Nonomuraea africana: one gene and its partners. The protein of the gene in region 3 interacts with the protein of the main gene of each other region in a pairwise test. Links are inferred from orthologs where the notes say so. Each region holds a gene or a part of one and is shown on either strand. Other genes may lie near its edges. The genes, in order: H4W81_RS31350, H4W81_RS44305 and ndk.

What was found.
Region 1: the proteins of ndk (region 3) and H4W81_RS31350 interact in binary tests that used the Escherichia coli proteins (3 or more experiments, as listed by UniProt). The link is inferred for Nonomuraea africana from one-to-one orthologs.
Region 2: the proteins of ndk (region 3) and H4W81_RS44305 interact in binary tests that used the Escherichia coli proteins (3 or more experiments, as listed by UniProt). The link is inferred for Nonomuraea africana from one-to-one orthologs.

The regions. Positions count from the first base shown.
Region 1 is NZ_JADBEF010000001.1:6,618,985-6,625,825, reverse strand. The notes cover bases 2,538-5,326. They hold H4W81_RS31350 (5-formyltetrahydrofolate cyclo-ligase), read right to left. Parts: upstream 4,323-5,326; coding sequence 3,753-4,322; downstream 2,538-3,752. Other genes in these bases: glp (molybdotransferase-like divisome protein Glp), read left to right, coding at 5,237-5,326; galU (UTP--glucose-1-phosphate uridylyltransferase GalU), read left to right, coding at 4,348-5,250; H4W81_RS31355 (potassium/proton antiporter), read right to left, coding at 2,538-3,704. Also shown: H4W81_RS31365 (MFS transporter), read left to right, coding at 1-1,858; H4W81_RS31360 (FmdB family zinc ribbon protein), read right to left, coding at 1,851-2,132; more of H4W81_RS31355, read right to left, coding at 2,199-2,537; more of glp, read left to right, coding at 5,327-6,424; cyclic pyranopterin monophosphate synthase MoaC, read left to right, coding at 6,421-6,841. UniProt on the Escherichia coli protein: Involved in the removal of 5-formyltetrahydrofolate.
Region 2 is NZ_JADBEF010000001.1:9,260,673-9,267,561, reverse strand. What follows is about bases 1,638-4,474. They hold H4W81_RS44305 (uracil-DNA glycosylase), read left to right. Parts: upstream 1,638-2,635; coding sequence 2,636-3,313; downstream 3,314-4,474. Other genes in these bases: H4W81_RS44290 (FAD-dependent monooxygenase), read left to right, coding at 4,175-4,474; H4W81_RS44295 (MTH1187 family thiamine-binding protein), read left to right, coding at 3,706-3,999; H4W81_RS44300 (hypothetical protein), read left to right, coding at 3,325-3,651; H4W81_RS44310 (carbohydrate ABC transporter permease), read left to right, coding at 1,659-2,534; H4W81_RS44315 (ABC transporter permease), read left to right, coding at 1,638-1,659. In the rest of the region: H4W81_RS44320 (ABC transporter substrate-binding protein), read left to right, coding at 1-132; more of H4W81_RS44315, read left to right, coding at 145-1,637; more of H4W81_RS44290, read left to right, coding at 4,475-5,746; H4W81_RS44285 (winged helix-turn-helix transcriptional regulator), read left to right, coding at 5,815-6,696; H4W81_RS44280 (hypothetical protein), read right to left, coding at 6,886-6,889. UniProt on the Escherichia coli protein: Excises uracil residues from the DNA which can arise as a result of misincorporation of dUMP residues by DNA polymerase or due to deamination of cytosine.
Region 3 is NZ_JADBEF010000001.1:680,712-687,690, forward strand. The notes cover bases 1-2,927. They hold ndk (nucleoside-diphosphate kinase), read left to right. Parts: upstream 1-1,222; coding sequence 1,223-1,633; downstream 1,634-2,927. Other genes in these bases: H4W81_RS03075 (hypothetical protein), read left to right, coding at 1-1,122; H4W81_RS03085 (rod shape-determining protein), read left to right, coding at 2,600-2,927. Also shown: more of H4W81_RS03085, read left to right, coding at 2,928-3,631; rod shape-determining protein MreC, read left to right, coding at 3,633-4,511; rod shape-determining protein MreD, read left to right, coding at 4,511-4,972; mrdA (penicillin-binding protein 2), read left to right, coding at 4,978-6,979. UniProt on the Escherichia coli protein: Major role in the synthesis of nucleoside triphosphates other than ATP. The ATP gamma phosphate is transferred to the NDP beta phosphate via a ping-pong mechanism, using a phosphorylated active-site intermediate.

The DNA of each region.
Region 1 (6,841 bases), 5.9 Mb from region 3 along the record:
CCTCGGCGGGCTCGAGCAGCTCTCCTGGGTCGTCACCGGCTACCTGCTGGCCTCCACCGTTTCCACCCCACTCTGGGGCAAGCTGGGTGACCAGTACGGTCGCAAGAACCTCTTCATCACCGCGATCGTCATCTTCCTCATCGGCTCCGCGCTCTGCGGCCTCAGCCAGACGATGGGCCAGCTCATCGCCTTCCGCTCCCTTCAGGGGCTCGGCGGAGGCGGCCTCATGGTCCTCGCGCAGGCCATCGTCGGCGACGTGGTCCCTCCCCGCGACCGGGGCAGGTACCAGGGCTTCTTCGGCGCCGTCTTCGCCGTCTCCAGCATCGTCGGCCCGCTCCTCGGCGGGTTCTTCGTCGACAACCTCTCCTGGCACTGGGTCTTCTACATCAACCTGCCCATCGCGGCCGTCGCGCTCGTGGTGATCGTCGCTGTGCTGCCGGGGAGGTCCACCCGTACCCGGCACACGATCGACTACGCGGGCATCGTGCTGCTCGGCAGCGCGACCTCGTGCCTCGTCCTGCTCGCGACCTGGGGCGGCACCACCTACCCGTGGTCCGACCCGATGATCTGGGGGCTCGGCGCGGCGGCCCTGGTCATGCTGGTGGCCTGGTGGGTCGTGGAGCGGAGGGCGGCCGAACCGGTCATGCCGCCGCGGCTGTTCGCGCTGCGCAGCTTCACCATGTCGTCCCTGGTCGGCTTCGTCGTCGGGTTCGGCATGCTGGGGGCGCTGACGTACCTGCCGCTGTTCATCCAGGTGGTGTACGGCGTGAGCGCCACCACGTCGGGCATCCACCTGCTGCCCATGATGGCGGGCATGCTCACCATGTCGATCGTGAGCGGCCAGATCGTCTCGCGCACGGGGCGCTACAAGTTCTTCCCGATCGTCGGCACGGCCGTGGCCACGCTCGGCCTGTTCATGCTCTCCCGCCTGACCGAGCAGAGCTCCACGCTCATGATGAGCGTCGACCTGCTCGTCCTGGGGCTCGGCCTCGGCATGGTGATGCAGGTCCTCGTCATCGTCGTGCAGAACGCCGTCGGCTACGAGGACCTCGGCGCCGCCACCTCGGGCGCCATCTTCTTCCGCTCGATCGGCGGCTCCTTCGGCGTCGCCGTCCTCGGCGCGGTCTTCACCGGCAGGCTCAACGACGACCTGCGGAAGGTCGTCGCCAGGGTGCGGCTGCCTGAGGGGTTCGACCCCGCGCAGGTGGAGGCGGACCCGACCGTCATCCAGCGGCTGCCGCCCGCGCTGACGGCGGAGTTCCTGCACGTCTACGCCGACGCGATCTCCAGGGTGTTCGCCGTGGCGACCCCGGTCATGGCAGTGGCGTTCGCGCTGTCCTGGTTCATCCCCGAGCAGCCGCTCAGGCAGACCGTGAAGGCCGTCGACCTCGGCGAGGGCTTGGGCGCGACCTCCGCCGAGCGGTCGTCGCTGGCCGAGGTCGAGCGGGGTCTGGTCCGGCTGGCCGACAACGACCTGCGCAAGGACTACTACGCCAGGCTGGGCGCGCTGGCGGGGCTCGACGGCATCCCGCCCGCGGGAGTCTGGATCATCGCCAGGCTCGGCGGCGAGGGCTGGGTCCGGGCCCAGGATCTGGCCGAGCGGGGCAGGGTCACCAGGGCCGAGGGCCGGCCGTACGTCGAGCAGCTGATCGAGGCGGGGCTGGTCAGGCGGTCGACGGACGATGAGTCGCTCAGGCTGACCGCCTACGGCGACCACGTGGCCGAGACCCTGCTCGCACACGCGAAGCAGGGACTCAAGGAAATCGTCGACGACTGGGGCCCGCACCCGGAGCTCCAGCACCTGTTGGACCGCCTCTGCCCCGAACTGCTGGGTGCCGAGGCGGACCGGCCTAGCTAGAGGCGGCGGCCGGCGCGGGGGTCGCGGCGGCAGCGGGGGCGGGGGTGCTCTCGGCGGGCTTGGCGGGGGTCGTCGTCGACGTGCCGGTCGAGGACGAGGAACGGTTGTCGGTGCGGTAGAAGCCCGAGCCCTTGAAGACGATGCCGACAGCCGAGAAAACCTTGCGCAGCTGTCCCTCGCAGGCGGGGCAGATGGTCAATGCGTCGTCCGAGAACTTCTGGACGACCTCGAGCGGCTGACCGCAGTCGTTGCAGACGTACTGGTACGTGGGCACGCGCTCCTCCTCAGGTTGGCACTCGACGTACGCGACTGCTAATCATAAACGCTCCTTGGGTGCGACTCATTCCATACCGCGCTCGCCGTACCATCCGGCCAGCTTGCCCCGGCGGCTGACCGCCCGCAGCCGCCGTTCGACCTGGTCGCGGCAGGCGGCCGTGGCGACCACCAGCAACTGGTCCTCGGCTCTCAGCCTGGTGGTGGCCGTGGGCACGAACGTGCGGCCCTCGCGGACGATCAGCGTGACGGCCGCGTCGGCGGGCAGCCTGAGCTCGAAGACCTCCACGCCGTGCAGGCGCGAGCCCTGCGGCACCTTGACCTGGAGCAGGTCGGCGTTCAGCTGCTCGAGTGGCGCCGACTCCACGTCGAGATCGCGCGCCTCGCCCTCGGCGGCCACGCCGAGCAGTCTGGCGGCGTAGGGCAGCGTCGGCCCCTGCAGCAGCGTGAACACGATCACGATGACGAAGACCTGGTTGAACAGGTGCTCGGCCTCGCCCACGCCCCGCGCCCACGGGATCGTGGCCAGCACGATCGGGACCGCGCCGCGCAGCCCCGCCCACGACAGGAAGGCCTGCTCGCGCCAGTTGACGCCGTCGAGGCGGACCAGCTTGATCAGGAAGGCGCAGGCCATCACCGACAGCGGTCTGGCCAGCAGCACCAGGACCGTTCCCGCGATGAGACCCGGCACGACGTCCACCGGCATGTCGCCGGGACTGGCCAGCAGGCCGAGCATGACGAACAGGCCGATCTGCGCCAGCCACGCCGCGCCCTCGGCGAAACCGCGGGTGGCCACGCGGTGCGGCAGCCTGGCGTTGCCGAGGATCAGCGCCGTCAGATAGACGGCGAGGAACCCCGAACCGTGCAGGAGGACGGCTCCGCCGTACGCGACGAAGGTGAGCGCCAGCACCGCGATCGGATAGAGACCGGAGGCCGGCAGCGCCACGCGGCGCAGCGCGTAGGCGCCGATCGGACCCAGCAGCCCCGCCACCGCCGCGCCGATCGTCAGCTCCATCACCGCGTGGAGGACGAACTCGCCCACGCTCGGCACGGGCCTGCCCGCCTGGCTGAGCAGCACGACCACGATGACCGTGGGCGCGTCGTTGAAGCCGGACTCCGCCTCGAGGATCCCCGACAGCCTGGTGGGCAGCGGGAGGCGACGCAGCACGGAGAAGACCGCCGCGGCGTCGGTGGAGGCCAGGACCGCGCCGAGGATCAGCGCGCTGCGCCAGTCGGCGCCCAGCAGACCCTGGACGGCCAGCGCCACGACGACGATGCTGACCGCCACGCCGAGTGTGGCGAGGGCCATCGCGGTCGGCACGGATTTTCGGACATGGCTCCATGTCGTGGTGAGCCCGCCCTCGGCCAGGATCAGCGCCAGGGCGCCGAGGCCGACCTGCTGGGCGATCTCCGGATCGTCGAAGGGGATGCCGAATCCGCTCTCGCCGAGCAGGAGTCCGAAGCCGAGGAAGAGCAGGAGGCTGGGCAGACCGCTGAGGTGCGCCACCCTGACCGAGGCGATGGCCGCGATGACGACGGCGGCCCCGAGAAGAAGCCAGACGTCGAGCTTCATCCGGCCCCCTCTCTCTTTCCTGAGGGCTATTGTTGCGTACTCTCCTGGCTAGTCCGTTTTCACAAGGCCGCCTGGATGCAGGGCCCAGCGGACCCGGCGGTCGTGGGGTTCTGCGGGGATCCCGTCGATCAGCTCGCCGTCGTGCAGGAGCGCCACCGTCGGCACGTTCGGCCCCACTCTGGCGAGCGCGCGGTCGTAGGAGCCGCCGCCGCGGCCCAGCCGTACACCCGTGGTCCTGTCGACGGCCAGCGCGGGCACGATCACCAGCGCGGCGGTGCGGATCGCTTCGACGCCCCTGCGCGCGTCGACCGGCTCCATGATCCCGAAGCGGCCGGGCGCGAGCGTGTCGGGCCCGTCGTAGACCGCCCAGTCGAGGTCGTTGTCGTCGCGCAGCACCGGCAGCATCACCGTCGCCCCGTGCTTCCACAGCGCGAACACCAGCCCGTGCGTGTCCGGCTCGTCGCCGATCGACCAGTAGCACGCGACCAGTCCGGCCATCTGCACCCAGGGCTGGTCGAGCAGCGTTTCGCGGATCCGCCGGGCGTTCTCCCGCCGCTTCTGCTCGGGAAGGGCGGCACGCTGCTCCATCAGCTTGCGGCGCAGGTTCAGCTTGTCCACAGATACCTCCAGTAGGGTCGCCTGTATGGCTGACTTCGACCCTGTGACGAAAGCCGTCGTGCCCGCCGCGGGTCTGGGCACCCGGTTCCTCCCGGCGACCAAGGCAACTCCCAAGGAGATGCTGCCGATCGTCGACAAGCCCGCGATCCAGTATGTCGTCGAAGAGGCCGCCTCCGCCGGGCTCCTCGACGTGCTGATGGTGACCGGCAAGAACAAGCGCTCCATCGAAGACCACTTCGACCGCGCGTTCGAGCTCGAAGGCGCCCTTGAGGCCAAGGGCGATGAGGAACGGCTCTCCCAGGTCCTCGAGCCTGCCTCGCTGGCGACCCTGCACTATGTACGGCAGGGCGCGCCCAAGGGCCTCGGGCACGCCGTGCTCTGCGCCAAGCAGCACGTCGGTGACCATCCCTTCGCCTGCCTGCTCGGCGACGACCTGATCGACTACCGCGACCACCTGCTCAAGCGCATGATCGAGGTGCGCGACACCTACGGCGGCAGCGTCGTGGCGCTGATGGAGGTGCCCAAGGAGCAGGTCTCCCTGTACGGCGTGGCCACCATCTCGCCGACCTCCGAGGACGACGTCGTGCGCGTCACCGACCTGGTGGAGAAGCCACCGGTCGACGAGGCGCCGTCCAACTGGGCGGTCATCGGCCGCTACGTGATCGACCCCGCCGTCTTCGAGGTGCTGGAGAACACCCCGCCCGGGAGGGGCGGCGAGATCCAGCTCACCGACGCCCTCCGCACGCTGGCCGGGCGCGGCAACGAGGCGGGCGGCCCCGTGCACGGCGTGTTGTTCCGCGGCCGCCGCTACGACACGGGCGACAAGCTCGAATACCTGCGCACGGTGGTGAGGTTCGCCGCCGATCGTGAGGATCTCGCCCCGGACTTTGTACCGTGGCTGCGTGAGTTCCTCGATGAAATCAGTTGACGCGCACCTGGCCGACATCCTCGCCACGGTGCGCACGCTGGCCCCGCTCGAGGTCGAGCTCGAGCGGGCGCTCGGCACGACGCTGGCGGAGGAGGTCTCCTCCCCGGTGCCGCTGCCGCCCTTCGACAACTCCGCGATGGACGGCTACGCCGTACGGTGGGCGGACGTCGCCTCCGCGCCGGTGACGCTTCCCGTCATCGACGACATCGCGGCGGGGTCGGGCGAGCTCAGGGCGATCGGCCAGGGGCACGCCGTCCGCATCATGACGGGCGCGCCGCTGCCGGCGGGCGCCGACGCGGTCGTGCCCGTGGAGTGGACCGACGGCGGCACCGCCACCGTGCGCATCCACCGCGCCGTGCCCGAGGGCAACGCCGTACGGCGGGCGGGGGAGGACGTGCAGGCCGGAGAGGTCGTGCTCAAACCCGGCAGCACGATCGGCGCCGCCCAGCTCGGCATCATCGCGGGCACCGGACGCCGCCGCGTCTGGGTGCGCCCGCGCCCGCGCGTCGTCGTGCTCTCGACCGGCGCCGAGCTGGTCGAGCCCGGCACCCCGCTGGGCCCGGGCCAGATCTGGGACTCCAACAGCTTCACCCTCACCGCGGCCGTCCGCGAGGCCGGTGGCGACGGCTTCCGCGCGGGCACGGTGACCGACGACCCCGCGGCCTTCCTCGACCAGCTCGACGCCCAGCTCGTGCGCGCCGACGCGGTCATCACCAGCGGCGGGGTCTCCATGGGCGCCTACGAGCCGGTGAAGGAGGCGCTCGGCCCGCTCGGCACCGTCAAGTTCGAGAAGGTCGCCATGCAGCCCGGCATGCCGCAGGGCTTCGGCGTCGTCGGCGACGACAACGTCCCGATCTTCACCCTGCCCGGCAACCCGGTGTCGTCCTACGTCTCCTTCCAGCTGTTCGTACGGCCGGCGCTGCGCAAGATGCGCGGCCTGCCCGCGGGACCGCCCGTCACCCGGCAGGCCCACCTCCTCGAGCCGCTGCGCTCGCCCGAGGGGAAGCGCTCGTTCCTGCGCGGCGTGCTGGCCGACGACGGCACGGTGACGCCGGTGCACGGGCAGGGCTCGCACCAGCTGGCCGCGCTCGCCTCGGCGAACTGCCTCATCATGGTGCCCGAGCAGGTGACCGACGTGCCCTCAGGGGCTTCTGTACAGGTGATTCGGATATGAGTGGTTTCACGCATCTCGACGAGACCGGCGCCGCGCGCATGGTCGACGTCGCGGGCAAGGACGTCTCCGTCCGCACGGCCACCGCCACGGGGCGGGTCGTGCTCTCGGAGGAGGTCGTCGCGCTGCTGCGCTCGGGCGAGGTGCCCAAGGGCGACGCGCTCGGCGTGGCCCGCATCGCGGGCATCATGGGCGCGAAGCGCACGCCCGACCTCATCCCGTTGTGCCACCCGATCGCGCTGCACGGCGTGTCGGTGACGCTCGCCGTGGTCGACTCCGGGGTGGAGATCACCTGCGTGGTGAAGACCGCCGACCGGACGGGCGTCGAGATGGAGGCGCTGACCGCGGTCACCGTGGCGGGGCTCGCCCTCATCGACATGGTGAAGGCGGTGGACCCGGCGGCCGTGCTCACCGACGTGC
Region 2 (6,889 bases), 8.6 Mb from region 3 along the record:
GCGCCGAGCGCCTTCGGCGGTACGGACGGCAAGGGCGAGTGGAAGGTGCTCCAGGACTTCCTGCGCAACCCCGCGGACGCCAAGGCAGCCGCCAAGGCCCTGGAGACCGAGGCCGCCAAGGCCTGGAAGTAAAGGGGCGAGGCCGTGACCGACCGGTTGAACGGCCCGACCGACCCGCGCGACGAGGTGTCGCGCGGGTCCTCCCCCGGGCCAGAACCCACCCCCCAGACGGCGCTCTCGGGCTCCACCTCCACGGAGAACCCCGACCCCGCCCACACCCCTGACACCGCCGCCGACGCTTCCGCCTCCTCCCACGAAGAGCCGGAGCTGGCGACCGCGGGAGCGGCCGCGCCCACCGTGGCCGACGCGCCGGGCAAGCCCCGGCTGGGCCCCTCGGCCGCCGTCGCCTGGTTCTTCGTGCTCCCCGCGATGCTCCTGCTCGGCGTCTGGGTCATCTATCCGATCATCTACTCGATCTTCCGCAGCCTCTACGACGCCACGGGCAACCAGTTCGTCGGCCTGGAGAACTACGGCACGATCTTCACCGACTCCGGCACGCTCACCACGATCAGGAACAACCTGATCTGGGTGGTGGTGGCCCCGATCCTGGTCACCACGCTGGGCCTGATCTTCGCGGTGCTCACCGAGCGCATCAAGTGGGCGACCGCGTTCAAGCTGATCGTGTTCATGCCGATGGCCGTCTCGCTGCTGGCGGCGGGCGTCATCTTCCGCCTGGTCTACGAGGAGGACCCGGACCGCGGCGCGGCCAACGCGATCATGTCCACGATCTCCGGGGTCTTCTCCTCCGGCGGCGGCCTGGAGGGGGCGCGGCCGAGGGAGAACGACACCTCACCCGTGGCCGCCGAGGGCGGCGCGGTCGTCACCAAGCAGCCCGCCCAGGCGGGACAGCCGGTGCTGGTCCCGCTGGTCGGGCTCAAGCCCGAGGCCGTGCCCGCCGAGGCCCAGCCCGCCAAGCCCGCCGCGGGCGACGGCCTCACCGGAACGGTCTGGCTGGACTTCACCCCCGGAGGCGGAGGCAAGGCGGGCGAGGTCGACGGCACGGAGAAGGGCCTGCCGGGGGTGACCGTGGAGGCGGTCAGCGGCGGCCAGGTCGCGGCCACCGCCACGACCGCCGCCGACGGCACGTTCCGCTTCGACGGCCTGGCCCCCGGCTCCTACACCGTACGGCTGCCGCAGTCGAACTTCGAGGCGCCCTTCAACGGCCTGACCTGGCTCGGACCCACCCTGATCACGCCCGCGATCATCGGCGCGTTCGTCTGGGTGTGGGCGGGCTTCGCGATGGTGCTGATCGCGGCGGGCCTGTCGGCCATCCCGCGTGACGCGCTGGAGGCGGCGCGCATCGACGGCGCGACCGAGTGGCAGGTCTTCAGGAAGATCACCGTGCCGCTGCTCTCCCCCGTGCTGCTCGTCGTGTTCGTCACGATGATCATCAACACGCTGAAGGTCTTCGACCTGGTCTTCATCATCGCGCCGGGCTCGGTGCAGCCGAACGCGAACGTGATCGCGCTGGAGATGTGGCGAGTCTCCTTCGGCGGCGGCAACAACCAGGGGCTCGGCAGCGCGTTGGCGATCTTCCTGCTCATCCTGGTCCTGCCGTTCATGATCATGAACATCCGCCGGTTCAGGAGGGAGCAGTGATGGCTCACGTCCAGGCGGGAACCGTGAAGCGAGGTCCGCTCAGCAAGGTCGTCGACCGTCTCGGCAGCGGCGCCGTCCAGGTGCTGATGATCCTGATCGGCCTGTTCTGGCTGGTGCCGACGCTCGGCCTGCTGGTGGTCTCGATGCGCGACGAGACCGCCAACAACGCCGAGGGCTGGTGGACGATCTTCACCAAGCCCGCCGAGCTGACGCTCAGCAACTACGCCAGCCTGCTGGCGACCGGCTTCTCCGCCTCGTTCTGGAACACCGTCCTGATCACGGTGCCGACCACGATCCTGGTGATCGGCATCGCGGCGATGGCCGCCTACGCCTTCGCCTGGATGGACTTCAAGGGCCGCGACCCGCTGTTCCTGGTCGTCGTCGGGCTGCTGATCGTGCCGATCCAGATCGCGCTGATCCCGATCGCCACGCTCTACGGCCAGGCCGGCATCTTCGGCACGATTCCCGGCGTCGTCCTGTTCCACGTCGCCTTCGGGCTCCCCTTCGCGATCTTCCTGCTCCGCAACTTCTTCGTCGGCATTCCCGCCTCGCTGCTCGAGGCGGCGCGGATGGACGGCGCGTCGGAGTGGAAGATCTTCTCGACGGTGGTGTTCCCGCTCGGCAAGCCCGCGATCGCGTCACTGGGCATCTTCCAGTTCCTGTGGGTGTGGAACGACCTGCTCATCGCGCTGGTCTTCGCCGACGCGGCGAACCAGCCGATGACCAAGGCCCTGCAGTCGCAGATGCGACAGTTCGGCACCAACGTGGACATCATCGCGCCCGGAGCCTTCCTGTCGCTGATCATCCCGCTGGTCCTGTTCTTCGCCTTCCAGCGCTACTTCGTGCAGGGCATGATGGCCGGTTCGGTGAAGTGACCCCATGGGCGCCCGTCTCGCGGCGGCAGGCGGGCGCCCTCTTTGTGATCTTTTCAGTACGGCATGCGCCCCGCTCTCCCTGATCGGTAAGGTGCATGACCATGGCCGGTCGTCCCCTCCACGAAGTAGTCGAATCCGGGTGGGCCAGCGCCCTCGAGCCCGTCGCCGAGCGAATCTCCCTCATGGGTGACTTCCTCCGCGACGAGATCGCAGCGGGCAGGCAGTACCTTCCCTCCGGACCCCATGTCCTGCGAGCCTTCAACCAGCCCTTTGACGAGGTCAAGGTGCTGATCGTCGGCCAGGACCCCTATCCCACCCCAGGACACCCCGTCGGGCTGTCCTTCTCCGTGGCTCCCGACGTGCGCCCGCTGCCCGGCAGCCTGCGCAACATCTACAAGGAGATGGAGACCGACCTCGGCCTGCCCCAGCCCTCGAACGGCGACCTGACCCCCTGGGCCGACCAGGGCGTCCTGCTCCTCAACAGGGTGCTGACCGTCATGCCGGGCAAGCCCGCCTCCCACCGGGGCAAGGGCTGGGAGGAGGTCACCGAGCAGGCCATCCACGCCCTCGTCGCCCGCGACAAGCCGATGGTGGCCATCCTCTGGGGCCGCGACGCGCGCAACCTGGCCCCGATGCTCGGCAGCGTGCCGCGCATCGAGTCCGCGCACCCGTCCCCCCTGTCGGCCCGCAGCGGCTTCTTCGGCTCGCGGCCCTTCAGCCGCGCCAATGAACTGCTCATCCAGCAAGGCGCGACACCTGTCGAGTGGAAGCTGCCCTAGGCTCTTTTCCCATGAGTGATGAAGAAAAGTTCCTCCGCCTCACGGTCGAGCTGACCGTCGAGGTGCTGGACGTCGCCGCCCTGCAGGCGGCCGCCCTCGCCGAGATCCGGCACCCTGACGCCGACCTCGACGAGGACGAGCGCAAGGAGCAGGCCGAGCTCGTGAGCTCCGACGAGACGGGCGCGACCGCGCTGCAGTGGCTGATCGAGCCCGACCACGTGCTGTCCCTGATCGAGCATGTCCAGGAGGTCGAGCCGCGGGAGGCCGTCCTGGGCGTCGAGCCCTCCGAGGGGCCCAGCGACGAGGACGAGGACGACCACGAGGGTCACGACCACTGACGCCCGGGGTGGGTGGGAGCCCGCGCTCCCACCCACCGCCCTAGGATCGACAACATGATCGTTGCTTTCTCCATCACGCCGCTCGGGGTCGGCGAGGGCGTCTCCGAACCCGTCGCGCGTGCGGTCAAGGTGGTGCGCGACAGCGGGCTGCCCAACCACACCGACGCCATGTTCACCACGGTCGAGGGCGAGTGGGACGAGGTGATGGGGGTGATCAAGCGTGCGGTGGAAGCCGTGGGCGAGGTCGCTCCCCGCGTCAGCCTGGTCTTGAAGGCGGACGTACGGCCCGGCGTCACGGACGGCATGACCGGCAAGGTCGAACGCCTGGAGGCACACCTACGCGCCTGACCCTCCGGCGCCGATGGTCACACGTCCTCCTTGGAGACGCACGGCCTCCTTCACGCCGGCGATCAGCCACTGACTGCCTATGGCGTGGAGGTCTCGGGAGACTCGAGATATGTCTTGACTGTCCTATAGACGCGTCATATCGTGACGATACGCGACATATCTCGAAGGGGGATCGATGAGAGTACCTGTCCTGATCGTCGGCGCCGGCTACGCGGGACTGAGCGCGGCCACCATGCTCGCCTGGCGCGGCATCCCCGTCCTCCTGGTCGAACGGCACGCCGGCACCTCCGTCCAGCCCAAGGCCTTCGGCGTCAACACCAGGGCCATGGAGCTGCTGCGTCCCGTGCCGGGACTGGAAGAGGAGCTCGCCGGCATCCGGCAGGGCGTCGGGGACGGCATTCGCATCGCCGTCGCCTCCAGCCTCACCGATCCGGAGCCGAACGTGCTCTTCGACACCAGCGCCTCGCCCTTCCCCACGCATCTGTCCCCCGCCGCCGACCTCGGCGTGCCGCAGGCGGAGGTCGAGCGCGTCCTGCGCGCCAAAGCCGAGGAGCTGGGCGCCGACCTCCGCTTCTCCACCGAGTTCGTCTCCCTGGAGCAGGACGACGACGGCGTGACCGCGCTCATCCGCGCCGAGGACGGCACGGAGACGACCGTCCGCGCCGAGTACGTCATCGCCGCCGACGGCTACCGCAGCCCGCTCCGCGAGCAGCTCGGCATCCCGACCTCGGGCAAGGGCGTGCTGAACCACCTGCAGTCGATCATGTTCGACGCCGACCTCAGCACGCTGGTCAACGAGGACGAGGTCACCCTCTGGTACCTGCAGAACCCCGAGCTCACCGGCGTCTTCGTCATCGGCACCGGCGTCGGCGCGCACGTGCTGGGCGTCAGCTACGAGGGCGAGCCCGACCCCGACCACGAGAAGCTCGTACGGCTGGGCGTGGGCGTGCCCGATCTCGACGTCACCGTCCTCGACACGGCGACCTTCACCACCGCGCATATCCTCGCCGACCGCTACCGGGAGGGAAGAGTGTTCCTGGCGGGCGACGCCGCGCACACCATGCCCCCGACGGGCGGCCAGGGCGGCAGCACCGCGCTACAGGACGGCTGCGATCTGGCCTGGCGGCTCTGGCTGGTCATCACCGGCCAGGCGGGCCCCGGCTTCCTCGACTCCTACGACGCCGAACGCCGTCCGATCGGGGAGCTGACCGCCGACGCCCAACTCGCCAACCTGGGCTTCCGCCTGCCGCCCGCCCAGCGCGTCGACGACTACCCCGAACCGCTCGACGACCCGTTCGGGGCGCTGCTCGGCTACCGCTACCACTCCTTCGCGATCCTCCCCGAACTCGGAGAGGACGGCTCCCTTCTGGAGGATCCGCGCACTCCTCACGGACGTCCTGGCGGGCGAGCCGCGCACGTGGTGCTCGACTGGGACGGCCGTCCGATCTCCACGCACGACCTGTTCGGCTCGGGATTCGTGCTGCTGGCCGGGCCGTACGGGGAGGCGTGGGTCGAGGCCGGCCGCGCGGTGCGGGACCAGCTCAACGTACGGCTGGCGCCGCACAGGATCGGCGGTGAGCTGCTCGATGAGGAGGGGGTGTGGCTGGAGCGGTACGGGGTGACCAAGAGCGGCGCGGTCCTCATCCGGCCGGACGGCTTCATCGCCTGGCGCAGCATGAGCGCCGACCTGGACCCGGCGGCCACCCTGGAAAGGGTCCTCCTCCGCATCCTCGCCCGCACAGCCTGACCCCAGACACCCGCGCCACCGCGTCCCTAAGTCTCTATTAGAGACTCACTCGCTATATGCTGAGCGACATGGCCCGACAGCTGCGCGACCAGGACGTCACCTGCTCCATCGCCCAGGCCGCCGCCGTGGTGGGCGACTGGTGGAGCCTGCTGATCGTCCGCGAGGTCGCCCGCGGACACCGGCGCTTCGAGGATCTCCTCTCCGAGCTCGGCATCTCCCGAAAGATCCTGACCGAACGGCTGAAGCTCCTGGTCGACAACGGCGTACTGGAGCGCCGGCCGTACCAGACCAGCCCGATCCGGCACGACTACGTGCTCAGTGAGGTGGGCTCGGCCCTCACCCCGGTACTGATCTCGATGCAGGACTGGGCAGACCGATGGCTCGTCGGTGACGGAACGCTCACCGGGGTGTCCACGCCGGACAGCCCGCCGGCCCAGCGCGTCCACTCGCTGGTGGGAACACCGATCCCGCACCCGCTCACGCTCCCGGCGAGCGGCGGAGGAGAGCTGGAGGTGGTGGACCCGTCCCTGCCCACCGTCCTCTTCGCCTATCCCGCCACGGGCATGCCGACGCCGCTGCCACCCGGCTGGAACGAGGTGCCGGGAGCGGTCGGCTGCACGCTGGAGAACCGGCTCTTCAAGAACGTCGCGCCACAGTTCGCGGCGGAGGGGATCGCGATCCACGGGGTGAGCACGCAGCGACAGGACGAGCAGGCGGCGTTCGCGGAGATGGAGGGGATCCCGTTTCCGCTGCTGTCAGACGCGGATCTACGGCTGGCGGCGGCGCTGCGACTGCCGACCTTCCGACCGGGACAGACGCTGCGCCTCAAGCGACTCATCCTGGTGATGGACCCAACACGGGTGATCCGCCATGTGATCTTCCCTGTGGTGGACATCCCAGCGGCCGTGACAGAGGCCCACCAAGCCGCCCGCCGACTCACCAACGCCTAGCCCGCCCCTGAACACATCACGCCCAGCCGTGCCCCACCGTTCTCTTCGAACCACCAGGCCGCCGTCCCGACGCCACGGCCGCGCCCAAGCTGCCATCTCTCCCCGCAACACGCCCAAGACCGTGAGCACCCAAAGCTGTTCCTCGGCAGCCACGAGCGTCTCCAGGCGGGCACTGATGGTGTGGCTGTGTCAG
Region 3 (6,979 bases):
CTGCGGATGACGGGGCCGGGCGCCGCTCTCTATGGGCTGTCGCTGTGCTTCCCCGGCGTGCTGGCCGGATACCTGCTGGGCACCGGCGTGCAGATGGTGCTCCTGGGCCGGCCGCAGTCGGCGCAGCAGCTGGTCGACAGGTTCGTGGGGGCGCTGCATCTGTGGGTGCTGATCGGCGGGTTCCTGGTGGTGGCCGTGATCATGCTGGCGGCGCTGCTGGGACGGCGTGCGGGCGCACGGGCTGCCACCGCGACGGAGTCGGGCGCCCCCGAGACGTTCTCGGTGGAGGAGAAGCCGCAGGCTGAGGGCTCCGATGTCCTGCTGGTGTCCGGCGAGGAGGCGGCGGGGCGCGGGCCGTACGAGAGGATGTCCCCGCCGGAGGGCACGGGGCCCGACGACCAGAAGGGCGGCGCGGACCGCTCCGGGGCTGCGGACCCGACACAGGCGACGGCAGGCTCGGACGGCCGGGCGGACGACGCGGTGATCGGGTCTGATGGGCAGTCGGACGATTCGGACGGGCGGGCGGACGATGCGGTGGCCGGGTCTGATGGGCGGCGGGCCCGTTCTGACGGCGGAGCAGACGATGAGGCGGGCGGGCCTGAGGGGCGCCCAGGCGGCGCCGGCGGGTCTGAGAACCGGTCAGGCGGCGTTGGCAGGGCTCAGCGAAGGTCAGGCGGGGCGGCGGGCGATGACGGGCCCACTGACCCGTTCGGGCTGGCCGGAGGGTCTGGTGGGGCACTCGGCGGCGCGGTAGAGGACGCTCCCACGGGAGAGGTTCCGCGCGTGCCCGCCTCGCGCGTCCGGCCATCGCCTGGCGCGATCCCACCCCAGGCCGCTGCTCGGGATCGCCTTTCTGGTGGCACGCAGGGTGAAGGGGCCCGTGACGGCGGCGCGGCACGAGGCCCCGTCGATGGAGGGTCGCCGGGCCGGTCCGACGGCAGCCGTGGGTCCAGCGGGTCGTCGTCTGACGGGTCCTCGTCCGACGGGTTTCCGTCCGACGGGTCCGCAGGCGATGGGTCCTCGGTCGAGGGGGATGGGGCCGAGCGTCCGGAGGAGGGGACGGGGCCGATGCCGGTCGTTCCGCCGCCCGCGCAGTCGCCCGAAGACTCCGAGCCCGACTAGGTGAACGCCGCCGAGCACGGGGAATGCGCGAGAGGGCGGTAAGCTTCGCGCGTTCGCCGCATTTTGCGACCAAGACATCCAGTTCAAAGGAGAACCACCAGTGTCCGAGCGCACTCTTGTCCTGATCAAGCCCGACGGGGTGAAGCGCGGCCTCATCGGTGACGTGATCGCTCGTATCGAGCGCAAGGGCCTCAAGATCGCGGCCATGGAGCTGCGCCACCTCGACGCCGAGACCGCCAAGGTCCACTACGCCGAGCACTCCGAGCGGCCGTTCTTCGGCGAGCTGGTGGAGTTCATCACCTCCGCGCCGCTGGTGGCGCTGGTGGTCGAGGGCCCGCGCGCGATCGAGGCCTTCCGCTCGCTGGCCGGTCTGACGGACCCGGTGAAGTCGGCTCCCGGCACGATCCGCGGCGACCACGCGCTGGAGATCGGCGAGAACGTCGTCCACGGCTCCGACTCGCCCGAGTCCGCCGCGCGCGAGATCAAGATCTTCTTCCCGGACCGCTTCTGACGGTCCCCTCCGCGCCGGCCCCGCTTTCTGTGGGGTCGGCGTTTTTTGTTTTGTACGGCAAGCCCGGCTCGAGCGCCGACGCCCGTCACCGGCTGAGGTCTGTCCAGGGGACGCTCCTCGGGATCCGCCGGCCGGGCGCCGCCACGGACCACGCCAAATCGGCCCCACGCCGAACCGGTCACACCCGCCCAAGCCGGTCCCGCGGAGAAGGTCCCATAGCTTCGGACCACGGGTGATCGCGCCCCTCATGCCTCTCCAGGTCCGCTGCTGCCTTGGGCCTCTCCCCAAGTGGAGGGGCTGAGGGTCTGGGACTCATGAGAGGGCGGCTGAGGGCGGTCGCAGGTGTGCGAGGAGGACGCGGGGTGTAAGGGGTTCGGAGAGAGTGGGCGGGCTCGTGGAGTGTCGGGGCTGAGGGCGGTCGTGGGGCTGCGAGAGAGTGGGTTGAGCCACGGGTCCTGGAGCGGGCGGGTTGAGGGGTTTCAGGGTTCGGGAGACGGCGGGTTGAAAGACGCGGGTGTCCCGAGACGGCGGGTTGAAAGACGCGGGTGTCCCGAGACGGCGGGTTGAAAGACGCGGGTGTCCCGAGACGGCGGGTTGAAAGACGCGGGTGTCCCGAGACGGCGGGTTGAAAGACGCGGGTGTCCCGGAGCGGGCGGGTCGAAGGGCGCGGGGGCCGTAGTGGGCGGGCTGAGGGTTCGGGGGTCTCCTCCGGGGTTCTGAGGGAGGGGTTCGGGGTGGGTTTTGGGTGGGGATTAAGGTCTTCGATTGCTGGATGACCTTGCTCGTATGCGATCCCCTTCCCCCACCCCCCGCCTGGGGTTTTGTGGGCAAACTGGTGGTGGGGAAGAGGCGGCAACTTTTTGGTGGGGCTCGGGGCTCATTGCGCTCGCAGATGGGTACGTCACGTTACGATTCGAATGCGATCCGTAATTATTCGCGAACGACGTTACGGAAGGCTCGTTCCCCATGGGCAGCAAGCTCGCCTTTCTCGGCCGCGACATGGCGGTCGACCTCGGCACCGCCAACACGTTGGTATACGTGCGTGGCCGCGGAATCGTGCTCAACGAGCCGTCCGTCGTCGCGATCAACACCACCACGGGCAAGATCGTGGCGGTGGGGATCGAGGCCAAGCGCATGATCGGCCGCACGCCGGGCAACATCGTCGCCGTGCGACCACTCAAAGACGGGGTGATCGCCGACTTCGACGTCACCGAACGCATGTTGCGCTACTTCATCCAGCGCGTCCACAAACGCCGTCACTTCGCCAAGCCGCGCATCATCATCGCCGTGCCCAGTGGCATCACCGGCGTCGAGCAGCGCGCGGTGAAGGAGGCCGGCTACCAGGCGGGGGCGCGCAAGGTCTACATCATCGAGGAGCCCATGGCTGCCGCGATCGGCGCCGGGCTGCCCGTGCACGAGCCGACCGGCAACATGGTCGTCGACATCGGCGGCGGCACCACCGAGGTGGCGATCATCTCGATGGGCGGCGTGGTGACCAGCCAGTCGATCAGAGTCGGCGGCGACGAGCTCGATCAGGCGGTGATCACCTTCGCCAAGAAGGAGCACTCCCTGATGCTCGGCGAGCGAACCGCCGAGGAGATCAAGATGGCGATCGGCTCCGCCCGTCCCTCCGACGACGAGTTCCACGCCGAGATCCGCGGGCGCGACCTGGTGAGCGGGTTGCCGAAGACGATCGTGGTGTCCGCCGCGGAGATCAGGAAGGCGATCGAGGAGCAGGTCAACTCCATCGTCGACGCGGTGAAGACCACGCTCGACAAGTGCCCGCCCGAGCTGTCGGGTGACCTCATGGACCGCGGCATCGCCCTGACCGGCGGCGGCGCGCTGCTCAAGGGGCTCGACGAGCGGCTGCGAGACGAGACGGGCATGCCGGTCCACCTGGTGGAGAACCCTCTCGACTCGGTCGCGCTCGGCTCGGGCAAGTGCGTGGAGGAGTTCGAGGACCTCAGCTCCGTGCTCGTCCCGGAACCGCGTCACTGAGATGAGGGACACGCGCCGGGCCCGGCTCATTCTCGGCCTGCTGCTCACCGTCGCTCTGGTCGTCCTGACCGTCGACCACCGCACGGGGCAGAGTTCGCCGCTGGGACCCGTGCGCGGGGCGGGGGCGTCGCTGTTCGGCACGGCCGAGCAGGTCGTCACCGGCATCACGCGTCCTGTGGGTGAGTTCGTCAGCGCCGTCGCCGGCTCCCTCGGCGCGCAGCGCAGGATCGAGGAGCTGGAGGCGCAGAACGCGAAGCTCCGCGCCGACCTGGCGACAGGCACCCTCGACAAGGCCCGCTCGGCCGAGCTGCGCAGGCTGCTCGGTAGCTCGCAACGCGGTGGCTTCACGGTCGTCACCGGCAGCGTGATCGCCCGCAGGGGCCATCCGGGGTTCGAGGACGCGGTCGAGATCGACGCCGGCACCGACGACGGGGTGCGGCCCGAGATGACCGTCCTCAACGCCGACGGCCTGGTCGGCAGGGTGGTGCAGGCCTCGTCCAGGACGTCGACCGTGGTGCTGCTGAGCGACCCCGCCTCCTCGGCGGGCGCGCGGCTGGAGAGAGGCAACGAGATCGGCGTGATCAACGGCGTGGGCGAGTACGGCAGGCTGGTGCGCTTCCGGCTGCTCGACTCGACCGCGCAGCTCACGCCCGGCACCCGCATCGTCAGCTTCGGCTCGCAGCGCGGCGTGCCGTACGTGCCGGGGGTGCCGATCGGCGTGATCGAGCGGGTGGAGGCGACGCCGGGGGAGCTGACCCGCATCGCCTACGTGCGCCCCTTCGCCGACCTCAGCGCGCTCGACGTGGTGGGCGTCGTGGTGTCCGTGCCCCAGCGCGACCCGCGTGACGCGGTGCTGCCCATCAAGGACGGCAAGCGGTGATGGCCGTGCTCGCGGTGATCGCCGCCCTGCTGCTCCAGCTGACCGTCGTCAACAGGCTGTCGCTGCCCGCGGGCGGCGTGCCCGACCTGGTGCTGCTGGTCCTGATCGGGGTGGCGCTGTCCAGGGGGCCCGCCGCGGGAGCGGTGATCGGGTTCAGCGCGGGCGTCCTGGTCGACCTGACGCCGCCGACGGCGCACGTGCTCGGGCAGTACGCCTTCGTCTACGCCCTGATCGGCTACCTGGCCGGGCGCGGGATCGGCGGGCCGGTCTGGACCGTCGTGCTCTGCGTGCTGGCGGCTCCGCTGCTGGCCGCCGGGGTGGCCTGGCTGATCGCCGATCCGCGAGTCTCGAGCCCGGCGCTCGCGCTGACGCTGCCCGTCACCACGGTCTACTCCCTGCTGCTGGCGCCCGTGGTCGTCTGGCTGGTGGCGGGGGACAGGGCGCGGGGGGTCCTGGCGTGATCCGCATGCGCACGCGGCTCGTCGTGCTCCACGTGCTGGTCATCACGATGCTCGTGGTGCTGTCCGTACGGCTGTGGCAGGTCCAGATGATGCGCGGCGCCGAGTTCGTCAGCGCCGCGACCGAGACCAGGACGAGAGCCGTCGTCGTGCCCGCCGTGCGCGGGCAGATCCTCGACGCCTCGGGCCGGCCGCTGGTGCGCAACAGGACCGCGCTGGTGGTGTCGGTGGACAGGACCGAGCTCATCAGGATGAAGGACGGCGGCGCGGCCGTGCTCAAGCGGCTGTCGGAGGTGCTCGGCAGCCCGGTCAAGCTGCTGGTGCGGCGTCTCACGCCGTGCGGTCCGAAGGTGACCAGGCCGTGCTGGCCGGGCTCGCCGTACCAGCCGATCCCGATCGACCTGAAGGCCACCACGCGCGAGGCGCTGCAGATCCTGGAGCGCCAGGAGGAGTTCCCCGGCGTGACGGCCGAGGTGCAGGCCGTACGGGAGTACCCGGGAGGGAAGGCCGGCGCGCAGATGCTCGGCTACCTCCAGCCGGTCACCCAGGACGAGCTGAACAGACGCGCGGGCCTGAAGGCCGCCTTCTCCGGTGTCGACCTGGTCGGCCGTGACGGCCTGGAGGCGATCTACGACCACTACCTGCGCGGGACGCCGGGGCTGCGGCGGGTGCAGGTCGACAGGATGGGCAAGGCGCTCGGCGTGGAGCAGCAGGTGGCGCCGATCCCCGGCGACACGCTGATCACCAGTATCGACGCGCGGGTGCAGAAAATCGTGGAGAAGGCCGTGGACGGGGCGATGAAGAAGGCCCCGAAGGCCGACGGCGCCGCGGGCGTCGTGCTCGACGCGCGCACCGGCAGGGTGGTGGCGCTGGCCAGCGCGCCCGGCTACGACCCCGCCATCTGGACAGGGGGCATCTCCGAGAACGAGTACCAGCGCCTGCTGTCGGAGCGCGCGGGCAAGCCGCTGATCTCGCGGGCCATCAAGGGGGAGTTCGCGCCGGGCTCGACGTTCAAGGTGTCGTCGGTGTCGGCGATGCTGCGCGCGGGATATCCGCTGAAGGGCACCTACAGCTGTCCCGGCTCCTTCATGGTCGGCAGCCGGTCGTTCAGCAACTTCCGCGGCATCGGGCTGGGCTCGCTGACGCTGCACACCGCCCTGGTGAGGTCGTGTGACACGATCTTCTACAAGGCCGCCTACGAGCAGTGGCTCAAGGACGGCGGCCTGCGGCCGAAGACGCCGCCGAAGGAGCGCTTCGCCAACATGGCCAGGGCCTTCGGGTTCGGCCGTCCGACGGGCATCGACCTGCCGGGCGAGTCGCCAGGGCGCATCCCCGACCGCACGTGGAAGAAGAACCTGTGGGCGGCCACGAGCGCCGACAACTGCCGCAGGGCGCGCACCGGCTACCCGGAGGTCGCCGACAAGTCTCGAGCCGCCTTCCTCAAGCGGCTGGCCTACGAGAACTGCCTGGAGGGCTACCTGCTGCGTCCGGGTGACGCGGCCAACTTCTCCATCGGGCAGGGCGACGTGCTGGTCACGCCGCTGCAGCTGGCCACCGCCTACATGGCGCTGGTCAGCGACGGCAGGCTGCGCAGCCCCAGGATCGGATGGGCGCTGGTACGGCCGGGCGGCAAGGTGGTCAAGCACATCGACGTCCCCGTCACGGGGAAGCTGCCGCTGAGCCCGCACGAGCGGGCCTACATCAAGAACGCCCTCAGCCAGGTGGCCTCCGACGGCACCGCGGCGGGCGCGTTCTCGGGGTTCCCGATGAACAAGGTGAAGGTCGGCGGCAAGACCGGCACCGCCGAGGTGTGGGGCAAGGCGGACACCTCCTGGTTCGCCTCGTTCGCGCCGACCGCCAGGCCGCGGTTCGTCGTCGTGGTGATGGTGTCGCAGGGCGGCATGGGCGGGTCCACGGCGGCGCCCGCCGTGCGGGAGATCTACGAGGGCATCTACGGCCTCAAGGGCAAGCCGCCCGCGATGCCCGACACCAAGCTGCCGACGATCAGGA